Regions from separate parts of the Mesorhizobium sp. WSM4935 genome, predicted to be linked through region 2. Evidence: riboswitches for the same ligand, from Rfam matches in the RefSeq annotation. Region 2 holds a riboswitch; each other region holds the start of a gene.
The links. Region 2 has a riboswitch for thiamine pyrophosphate ahead of thiB (thiamine ABC transporter substrate binding subunit). Riboswitches for the same ligand answer to the same signal wherever they lie in the genome.
Positions count from the first base shown of each region.

Region 1 (3,273 bases), on a different contig from region 2:
CCCGGCTGGTGGCCGCATCTTTGGTTCTCCAGCATCGAGCAGCACTACAATATGGACGGCTTCGAACCGCCGTTCTCGGTGGCCGCCTATCTCAAGGCCTTTGCCGCGTCGGTGGTGCGCGCGATCAGCATCAACAGCTGGGTCGGTGTTTCGGTCCTGGCGCTGGCCGGCTGGTTCGGGCTCGAGCGCGCTGGCTTCCGGCTGGACCGCCGCGCCGGCATCCTGCTCGCGGCGCTCGTGCTCGGCGTGCTGGCGAAATTCGCCGTCTTCCCGATCCACGACACCCGCATCTATTTCCCCAATCTCCTGCCGCCCTTCCTGCTGCTGGCCGCGCCGCTGACGGCGCTGTGGACGGCGGCAAGCCAGGGCGGGCGCCTCGCCGCGCTGCAGGTCATTCCCGGAGACAAGTCATGAGCTCGCTATCCAGCTTCGCGCGCGTTCTTCTGTCGCTCGGTCTGCCGACCGGCCTGCTCGACCGCGGGCCAGCGCTGCACGGCACGAAGTTCCTGGCCAAGGCGGCGCTCAGGGCACGTTTCGGCGGCCGGCCGTTCCAGATGGTCAATGTCGGCGCCTGCGACGGCGCGCTGTTCGACGACGTGACGCCCTGGCTGCACCGCATTGCGGGCGCGCGCGCCATGCTGGTCGAGCCGATCCCCTACAATCAGAAGCGGCTTCGCGCCAATTACCCGGATACCGACCGCTTCATCATCGAACCGGTGGCGGTGACCAGAACCAAGGGCACGATCACGGTCCACACCTTCGATGCCGCCGCGCTCGAGGCCGGCACGCTGCCGATCGAGTTCATCGGCTGCTCATCGGTTACCGACACCAATCTGATGTCAGGCAAGAACGCCTGGGGCGAGGCCGACGCCAACTTCAACAAATTCGCGCTGCATCTGAAGGACATCGAAGTGCCGTCGGAGACCTTGCAGACGCTGCTCGACCGCAACGGCATTACCCATATCGACGCTTTCCTGGTCGACTGCGAAGGCGCCGACTGGATGGTGTTCGAGCAGCTCGACCTTAAGCGCTACCGCCCCGGCATGATCAAGATCGAGGTCGGCGCACTCCCGGCGGCCGAGATCGGCCAGGTCGTCGTCAAGCTGAAGACCGCCGGCTACCAGGTCGGCTTCCAGGCCGAGGACATCTGGGCCTTCGCCTAGAGCGGTTCACCGTTTCGCGGAAACGGCGAACCGCTCGATCTCCTTGTTTTGACGCAATTCCTGGACGAAGGCTACGATGAAGTCGCCGAGCCCGACCGTTCACACTTTCCTGGAATTGCTCTCGCTTGCGCCATCGAACCCGATTTGCCGTCCGGGGCCGAACGCGCTTGACAAGATGGCTCCGGCCCGTCCACCCTAGGCCATTCACCAGGGGAGTCCCGGCAAGGGGCTGAGATACTGCTGGCTTCGCGGCGCAGTGACCCGTTGAACCTGATCCAGTTCATACTGGCGTAGGGACGGTGCAAGCGCTTTGCGGGAGTTCATGCCCGAAGACCTGCCTCAAGCAGGCAGATCGAAGCGTCTTTTCATCCTTCCGGCACAGAACTGGGTCTCCAATGCAACGAGCAAAGGAGCCTCAAATGAATGCCTTGACCCCGACCGTATCGACCGGGCCATTGCCCGCTTCGCGCAAAATCTACAAATCCGGCATCCTCCATCCGCAAATCAGGGTGCCGATGCGCGAGATCGCGGTGCACCCGACTGCCGGCGAGCCGCCGGTGACGGTCTACGACCCGTCGGGCCCCTACACCGACCCCGCGATCGAAACCGATATCGAGAAGGGCCTTACCCGGTTTCGGCAAGACTGGATCGTCGCGCGCGGCGATGTCGAGCCCTATGACGGCCGCCACGTCAGGCCGGAGGACAACGGATTTGCGACAGGCGAGCGCCTGACGCGGGGATTTCCGATCCGCAACCGTCCGCTGCGGGCGAAAGCCGGCAAGGCGGTGACGCAGCTTGCCTATGCGCGCGCTGGCATCATCACGCCCGAAATGGAATTCGCGGCCATCCGCGAGAATCTCGGTCGCGAGATGCTGCGCGGCAGGCTTGAACAGGACGGCGAGGCATTCGGCGCATCAATCCCGGATTTCGTCACACCGGAATTCGTGCGCGACGAGGTGGCGCGCGGCCGCGCGATCATTCCCGCCAACATCAACCATCCAGAGAGCGAGCCGATGATCATCGGCCGCAATTTCCTGGTGAAGATCAATGCCAATATCGGCAATTCCGCCGTCACCTCCTCGATGACCGAAGAGGTCGAAAAGATGGTCTGGGCGATCCGCTGGGGCGCCGACACTGTCATGGACCTGTCGACCGGCCGCAACATCCACAACATCCGCGAATGGATCGTGCGCAACGCGCCGGTGCCGATCGGCACGGTGCCGCTCTACCAGGCGCTGGAGAAGGTGGGCGGCGTCGCCGAAGATCTGAGCTGGGAGGTCTATCGCGACACGCTGATCGAGCAGGCCGAGCAAGGCGTCGATTATTTCACCATCCATGCAGGCGTGCGGCTGCATTATATCCCCCTGACCGTCGACAGGGTCACGGGCATCGTCTCCCGCGGCGGCTCGATCATGGCGAAATGGTGTCTGCACCATCATCGCGAAAGCTTCCTCTACGAGCATTTCGACGAGATCTGCGACATCGCCCGGGCTTATGACGTCTCCTTCTCGCTCGGCGACGGCCTTCGCCCCGGCTCGATCGCGGATGCCAACGACAAAGCGCAATTCGCCGAGCTGGAGACGCTTGGCGAATTGACGAAGATCGCCTGGGCAAAGGACTGCCAGGTGATGATCGAAGGCCCGGGCCATGTTCCCATGCACAAGATCAAGCAGAACATGGACAAGCAGCTTGCCGTTTGCGGTGAGGCGCCTTTCTACACGCTTGGGCCGCTGACCACGGACATCGCGCCCGGCTACGACCACATCACCTCCGGCATCGGCGCCGCCATGATCGGCTGGTTCGGCACAGCCATGCTCTGCTATGTGACGCCGAAGGAACATCTCGGACTGCCCGACCGCAACGACGTCAAGACCGGGGTGATCACCTACAAGATCGCCGCGCATGCAGCCGATCTCGCCAAGGGGCACCCGGCGGCGAAGATCCGCGACGACGCGCTTTCGCGGGCACGGTTCGAGTTCCGCTGGGAAGACCAGTTCAACCTGTCGCTCGATCCGGAGACGGCGCGTTCTCTCCACGACGAGACGTTGCCCAAGGAGGCGCATAAAGTCGCGCACTTCTGCTCGATGTGCGGACCGAAATTCTGCTCCAT
Region 1 is NZ_JARTVR010000002.1:281,786-285,058, reverse strand. Features, by position in the region: gene P9273_RS05675 (hypothetical protein) at 1-414, shown strand, start outside; gene P9273_RS05670 (FkbM family methyltransferase) at 411-1,163, shown strand; TPP riboswitch at 1,363-1,478, shown strand; gene thiC (phosphomethylpyrimidine synthase ThiC) at 1,583-3,273, shown strand, end outside.
Region 1: it holds a riboswitch for thiamine pyrophosphate, as region 2 does, so the genes downstream of both, thiC (phosphomethylpyrimidine synthase ThiC) here and thiB (thiamine ABC transporter substrate binding subunit) in region 2, are expected to answer to the same signal.

Region 2 (3,273 bases):
GCACCACGGCGCGCGCGGGATCGAAATCGAAGCGCAGCGCCTGGTAGATGGCGACCTCCAGCGTCGTCGCGGCCGGACCGCCGCCCAGCGTCAGCACGATGGTGAAGGAAGTGATGCAGAGCATGAAGACCAGCCCCGCAATTCCCGGCAAGGCGGCGCGCAGCACCGGCCATTCGATCAGCCGGAAGGCTGGCCGGGCGCCCATGCCGAGCTGGCTCGCTAGTCGCCACTGGTCGGCGGGAACGGTGCCCAGCGCCTCGAGGAAGAGGCGCGTCGCCAGTGGCAGGTTGAAGAAGACATGAGCGACCAGGATGCCGAAGAGGCCGTAGATCCCCGGCCATTCGCCGCCGCCAAGCCCGGCGAAGACGCCGGCAAAATATCCGGCCCGACCGTAGAGCGCCAAGACGCCGAGCGCGGCGACGATCGCCGGCAACGCCAGCGGCAAGGTGAACAATTGCAGGATCAGGGCGCGGCCGGGGAAGCTTGGATGCCTCGATAAAGCGCGCGCTACCAGCAGCGCCGGCGCGACCGACAGCAGCGTCGAGAGAGCCGCCTGCCACAGCGTGAAGCGGGCGACGCGCAGGAGGTAGCCGTCGAAAGCGGCGGCAGCACCGGAAAGATCATGCGCGCCTTCGACGGCAAGGCCGGCGAAGGCGCCGCCGATGAGCAGCGCGATGGCCGCAATGGCGAAGACGCCGGCGGTGACGCGGGAGTCAGCGCGCGGCTGCACGCAGCACCATTTGGGTTCGACCTAGCGAACGCCGCGTTCCTTCGCGCCCCCCTCTGTCCTGCCGGACATCCCCCCCTCTAGGGGGGAGATTGGCAGCTTTGGCGCCCCGCTCGGTACTGCGGCGTTGGAGAATGGCGAAGGTCGAGATGACAGCTGATCTCCCCCCTTGAGGGGGAGATGTCCGGCAGGACAGAGGGGGGCGCCGTAGAGCAATCATCTTGGAAGGATAATAACCAAGACCAGCTACTTGCTCATCACCGCCAGCCACTCATCCACCCAGGCCTTGCGGTTGGCCGCGACTTCCTGTGGGCTGAACAACAGGGTCTTGGTCGGCTTCACCAGTTTGTCGAAGGCCGGGTTGAGCGGCTTGTCGGTCTTTCCGGCCGGGAACATCCAGTTGGTCTCCGGAATGACGTCCTGGAACTTCGGCCCGGTCATGAAGGCGATGAACTTCTGTGCCAGCGGGTTCTTCGCGCCGGTCGTCGTGATGCCGGCAACCTCGATCTGCAGGTATTCGCCCTCCTCGAAAGAGGCCGCCTGATAGCGCTCGGTGTTCTCGGCCACCATGTGGTAGGCCGGCGAGGTGGTGTAGGAGAGTACCATCGGCGCCTCGCCCTTGGTGAACAGGCCATAGGCCTCGCTCCAGCCCGGCGTCACCGTCAGGACTCTCGACTTGAGCTTGGCCCAGGCTTCCGGCGCCTTGTCGCCATAGACAGACTTCACCCACAGGAGCAGGCCGAGGCCGGGCGTCGAGGTGCGCGGATCCTGGATGACGATCTTGTCGGTTCCGGCACCCTCGACCAGATCCTTCAGGCTCTTCGGCGGCGTCTTCAGCTTCTGCGTGTCATAGACCACGGCGAAATAGCCATAGTCGAAAGGCACGAAAGTGTCGTCGCTCCAGCCGCCCGGCACGTTGATGCCCGAGACTTCGCCATGCGGCGCGAACAGGCCGCTCGCCTTGGCATCGGAGGTAAGATTGGTGTCGAGGCCAAGTACGATATCGGCCTTGGTGCCGGCGCCCTCCAGCTTGACGCGGTTGAGCAGCGCCACGCCGTCGGCCACCGAGACGAATTCGAGATCGCAGCCGCATTCGGCCTCGAATTCCTTCTTCACCGCCGGTCCCGGACCCCAATCGGCGGTGAAGCTCTCATAGGTGTAAACGGTGAGCTTGTCCTTTGCCTCGGCAGGCGCGACGCCGGCCAGGAGCGATAAAAGACCGGTTGCAACAATGAGATTAGACAGCATTGCGCGCATCGGCGCCTCCTTCGTTCGAGTGACAAGGAATTGAGGCGCCGGATGGTCCGAAACGTCTAATCCCTCCGCCGGTACAAACCGGATCAGGTTCAGCGGGTTGGCTCGATTGCCTCTCAGCCGGATCACGTCCGGCACCCCGTTAGAGCGCTTCGAGAGATAAGCGCGGCCGAAGCGCCGCGCAAGCGGAAGTTTGCCGGGCAGCTAATGTTCTGAGGCAGGACGCGGGCCCGAAGCGCACTGCATCCGACTTCCGTTTCGCCCGGTGGGCTGGTAAGGGCGACGCCCATGGGCACATTCACCATTCTGCTTGGCGGCGAGCTCATTCGCACGCCCCGGCTCGAACGCCAGATCGAGGATTCGCGCGTCATCGCCGCCGATGCCGGCATCGGCCATGCCCGCATGCTTGGCCTGGTGCCGGAACTCTGGGTCGGCGATTTCGACTCGGTGCCGGCGAACCTGCCCGTAGATCTGGCCGCCGTTCCGCGAAAGATCTTCCCGACCGAAAAGGACATGACCGACGGAGAGCTCGCCATAGCGGAAGCGCTTCAGCGCGGCGCGACCAGCCTCCTGTTGGCCGGAGCCTTCGGCGGCAAGCGCGCCGACCACGCCTTCCTGCATCTGGCGCTCGCCATGCGGCTGGCCGAGGCGGGCACCACCGTGCTCCTGACGAGCGGCGCGCAGGAAGGCGTTCCGGTTTTGCCCGGCAGTGCCGGTTTCGACTATGCTGACGGCACCTTGTTTTCGGTGCTCGGCTTCTCCGAGCTCGCCGGGCTGACGGTCACCGGCGCCAAATGGCCGCTCGACCGCGTCGAGGTGGCGTTCGGCTCCTCGCTCACTATATCAAACGAGGTCAAAGGGCAGCTTGGCATCGCGCTGGAGCGCGGCCGGGCGCTGCTGCTGGCCCACCCCTATCCTCTTCCAGAAAGCTGATATGGCGCCGCCACTCCTCAATCTCGATGGCATTAAATTGACCTTCGGCGGCACGCCGCTGCTCGACGGCGCGGCGCTCAGCGCATCCGCCGGCGAGAAGATCGCGCTGGTCGGCCGCAACGGCTCGGGCAAGTCGACGCTGCTCAAGATCGCCGCCGGGATGATCGAGCCGCAGGACGGCGAGGTCTTCCGTCAGCCCTCGGCCACGGTCCGCTATCTGCCGCAGATGCCGGACATGGACGGCTTCGCCAGCGTGCGCGCCTATGTCGAGGCAGGTCTCGGCCCGGCCGACGATCCGCATCGCGCCACCTATCTGATGGAACATCTCGGCCTCACCGGTGAGGAACGACCGAACGACC
Region 2 is NZ_JARTVR010000017.1:21,260-24,532, forward strand. Features, by position in the region: gene thiP (thiamine/thiamine pyrophosphate ABC transporter permease) at 1-730, opposite strand, end outside; gene thiB (thiamine ABC transporter substrate binding subunit) at 974-1,975, opposite strand; TPP riboswitch at 2,028-2,133, opposite strand; gene P9273_RS27515 (thiamine diphosphokinase) at 2,270-2,914, shown strand; gene P9273_RS27520 (ABC-F family ATP-binding cassette domain-containing protein) at 2,916-3,273, shown strand, end outside.

Region 3 (3,273 bases), on a different contig from region 2:
GAATGCCGAAGCAATGAAGGTCTTGTCGCCACGGCTCGTGAAATCCCCCATGAAGGCGATCGAATCCAAGGGCTTCGAAGTCGTCAGCCGCCGAAGTTTCGTCAAGACGGCACGCAGCGAAGACGCGCGTAGCTTCTGCGTTATTTTCGGAGCGAACTTGCTATCCTTGGCATCGATGTTGCTAGAGGAAGGATGCCAGTCCGGATAGTGAATATCGCCTACTTGAAGGATTCGCACCCGCCGCATAACTCGCCCCCCTGCCGAGAGCCATAGACTAATCCGTTCGCTTTTGCCAAGCGCGAACGATCATCCGCAGTGTCCTTAACGAGGTAGCCTGCACTTTTCGAGAATTGCCACGGCGGCTATTTTTCGGCTGTGAAGCACACGAGACCCGTGACGTGAGACCCAGTTGCTCAATGCCCAGTTGCTCAATGAGCTTTCTTACGAATAAGGGAGAATTTCCGCGGCCGGACTATCTCTGAGCGAGCGTGCATGACTGCCAACGGAAGGTCTTGCACGCACCCTTGCGATCTTGAGCAATGGTCGCCATGACTTTCTTCTTGCAGGCTTTTGAGTGGCCCAGCCTGCGATCACCAGACCCCACCGATTCTAAAGAGCGTGGCAGATGGGATAGTCGAGGTTGCCCGTGCACAGTCACGCTCAGGGCTTGCGCCGCCCAGAGGACACGCTGAAAAGGCAGATTGGGGCGCAAGCACGCCATTCACGAGAGGTTCGACATGAAGACCATGCAAGAAAAAGACATTCCGGCATTCGTACAAGCAGTTGTGGACGCCGGCTGCAAAATTTGCGCGATTGGCAACTTGGGATACGTCTTTGGCGATGCTGATTTCACGCCAGCGCAACGGAGGGCCGTCGAGCCACAGCTGCGTAGGATTGCTGAAATCTACGGCGAACGCGATCATCTCATGAACGAGATAGCTGTATATCTGCGGTCGATCGGACGCCATGTCGAGGTTGAGCCGAAGACAGGTATTTCCTGATGGCCGTGATCGCGAGAAGCCGTCTTCCAACCTCTGAATCCTAAAGGAGGTGACCCCCAAGGCCGTTCGTCACCTTCGACCAGAATAACCACATCCGTGACCGCCTGAGCTACTTGGTCGATACGCGCACATGGCCAATACAGTTTCTCCATCCTTCACGAAGCGAATGAGGCTTTGGCCATTCAGCCCCGGTCTACGGGGCGTGACTTGTCCCCGATGCATGCGCGAGCTCTCCGCCCGGCTGGCCGCCGGTCGTCGCCACCGGCCGAAGGCGCCCGAATGCGCTTGACAAGATAGCGTCAGCCCGTTCAACCTAAGGCATTCACCAGGGGAGTCCCGGCAAGGGGCTGAGATACTGCTGGCTTTCGCGGCGCAGTGACCCGTTGAACCTGATCCAGTTCATACTGGCGTAGGGACGGTGCAAGCGCTTTGCGGGAGTTTACGCCCGAGGTCCTGTTGCAGCAGGTCTACAGAAGCGTCTTTTCATCCTTCCGGCACAGAACTGGGTCTCCAATGCATGAGCAAAGGAGCCTCACGATGAATGCCCTCACCCCCGCCGTATCGACGGGACCACTGCCCGCCTCGCGGAAAATCCACAAGCCCGGCGTCCTCTACCCGCAGATCAGGGTGCCGATGCGCGAGATTTCCGTCCATCCGACGGCCGGCGAACCGCCCGTCACCGTCTACGATCCGTCCGGCCCCTACACCGATCCATCAGTCGAAACCAGCATCGAAAAAGGCCTTGCCCGGCTTCGCCACGAATGGGTCACGGCGCGTGGCGATGTCGAAGCCTATGACGGCCGCCACGTCCGGCCGGAAGACAATGGATTCGCCACCGGCGAGCGCCTGACACCGGAATTTCCGATACGCAATCGGCCGCTCAAGGCCAAGCAGGGCAAGGCGGTGACCCAACTTGCCTATGCGCGCGCCGGCATCATCACGCCAGAAATGGAGTTCGTAGCCATCCGCGAGAATCTCGGCCGCGAGGTGATGCGCGGCAAGCTGCAACGCGACGGCGAAGCCTTCGGCGCGGCGATCCCAGATTTCGTCACACCCGAATTCGTGCGCGACGAGGTGGCGCGCGGGCGCGCAATCATTCCCGCCAACATCAATCATCCCGAGAGCGAGCCGATGATCATCGGTCGCAATTTTCTGGTCAAGATCAACGCCAACATCGGTAACTCGGCTGTCACATCGTCGATGGCCGAAGAGGTCGAAAAAATGGTCTGGGCTATCCGCTGGGGCGCGGACACGGTGATGGACCTGTCGACCGGCCGCAACATCCACAACATCCGCGACTGGATCGTGCGCAATGCGCCGGTGCCGATCGGTACGGTGCCGCTCTATCAGGCGCTGGAAAAGGTCAACGGCATCGCCGAGGATCTGAACTGGGAGGTCTACCGCGACACGCTGATCGAGCAGGCCGAGCAAGGCGTCGACTATTTCACCATCCACGCCGGCGTGCGGCTGCACTACATCCCGCTGACCGTCGACCGGGTCACGGGCATCGTCTCGCGCGGCGGCTCGATCATGGCCAAATGGTGCCTGCACCATCACCGGGAGAGCTTCCTCTACGAGCATTTCGAGGAGATCTGCGACATCGCCAGAGCCTATGACGTCTCCTTCTCGCTCGGCGACGGCCTTCGTCCCGGTTCAATCGCCGATGCGAACGACGCGGCGCAATTCGCCGAACTGGAAACACTTGGAGAACTCACCAAGATTGCCTGGGCAAAGGACTGCCAGGTGATGATCGAAGGCCCGGGCCATGTCCCCATGCACAAGATCAAGCAGAACATGGACAAGCAGCTCGCAGTGTGCGGTGAGGCGCCGTTCTACACGTTGGGGCCGCTGACGACCGACATCGCGCCGGGCTATGACCACATCACCTCAGGGATAGGTGCCGCCATGATAGGCTGGTTCGGCACCGCAATGCTTTGCTACGTCACGCCGAAAGAGCATCTCGGCCTTCCCGACCGCAACGACGTCAAGATTGGCGTGATCACCTACAAGATAGCCGCCCATGCAGCCGATCTGGCGAAGGGCCATCCGGCAGCGAAAACCAGGGATGATGCCCTTTCGCGCGCGCGCTTCGAGTTCCGCTGGGAGGACCAGTTCAACCTGTCGCTCGACCCCGAAACCGCACGGTCCTTCCACGACCAGACCTTGCCCAAGGAGGCGCACAAGCTGGCACATTTTTGTTCGATGTGCGGGCCGAAATTCTGCTCCATGCGCATTTCCCACGACATCCGTGCCGAGGCCCAGAAGGAAGGCA
Region 3 is NZ_JARTVR010000028.1:28,834-32,106, reverse strand. Features, by position in the region: gene P9273_RS31405 (metallophosphoesterase family protein) at 1-246, opposite strand, end outside; gene P9273_RS31400 (hypothetical protein) at 738-1,001, shown strand; TPP riboswitch at 1,319-1,435, shown strand; gene thiC (phosphomethylpyrimidine synthase ThiC) at 1,539-3,273, shown strand, end outside.
Region 3: it holds a riboswitch for thiamine pyrophosphate, as region 2 does, so the genes downstream of both, thiC (phosphomethylpyrimidine synthase ThiC) here and thiB (thiamine ABC transporter substrate binding subunit) in region 2, are expected to answer to the same signal.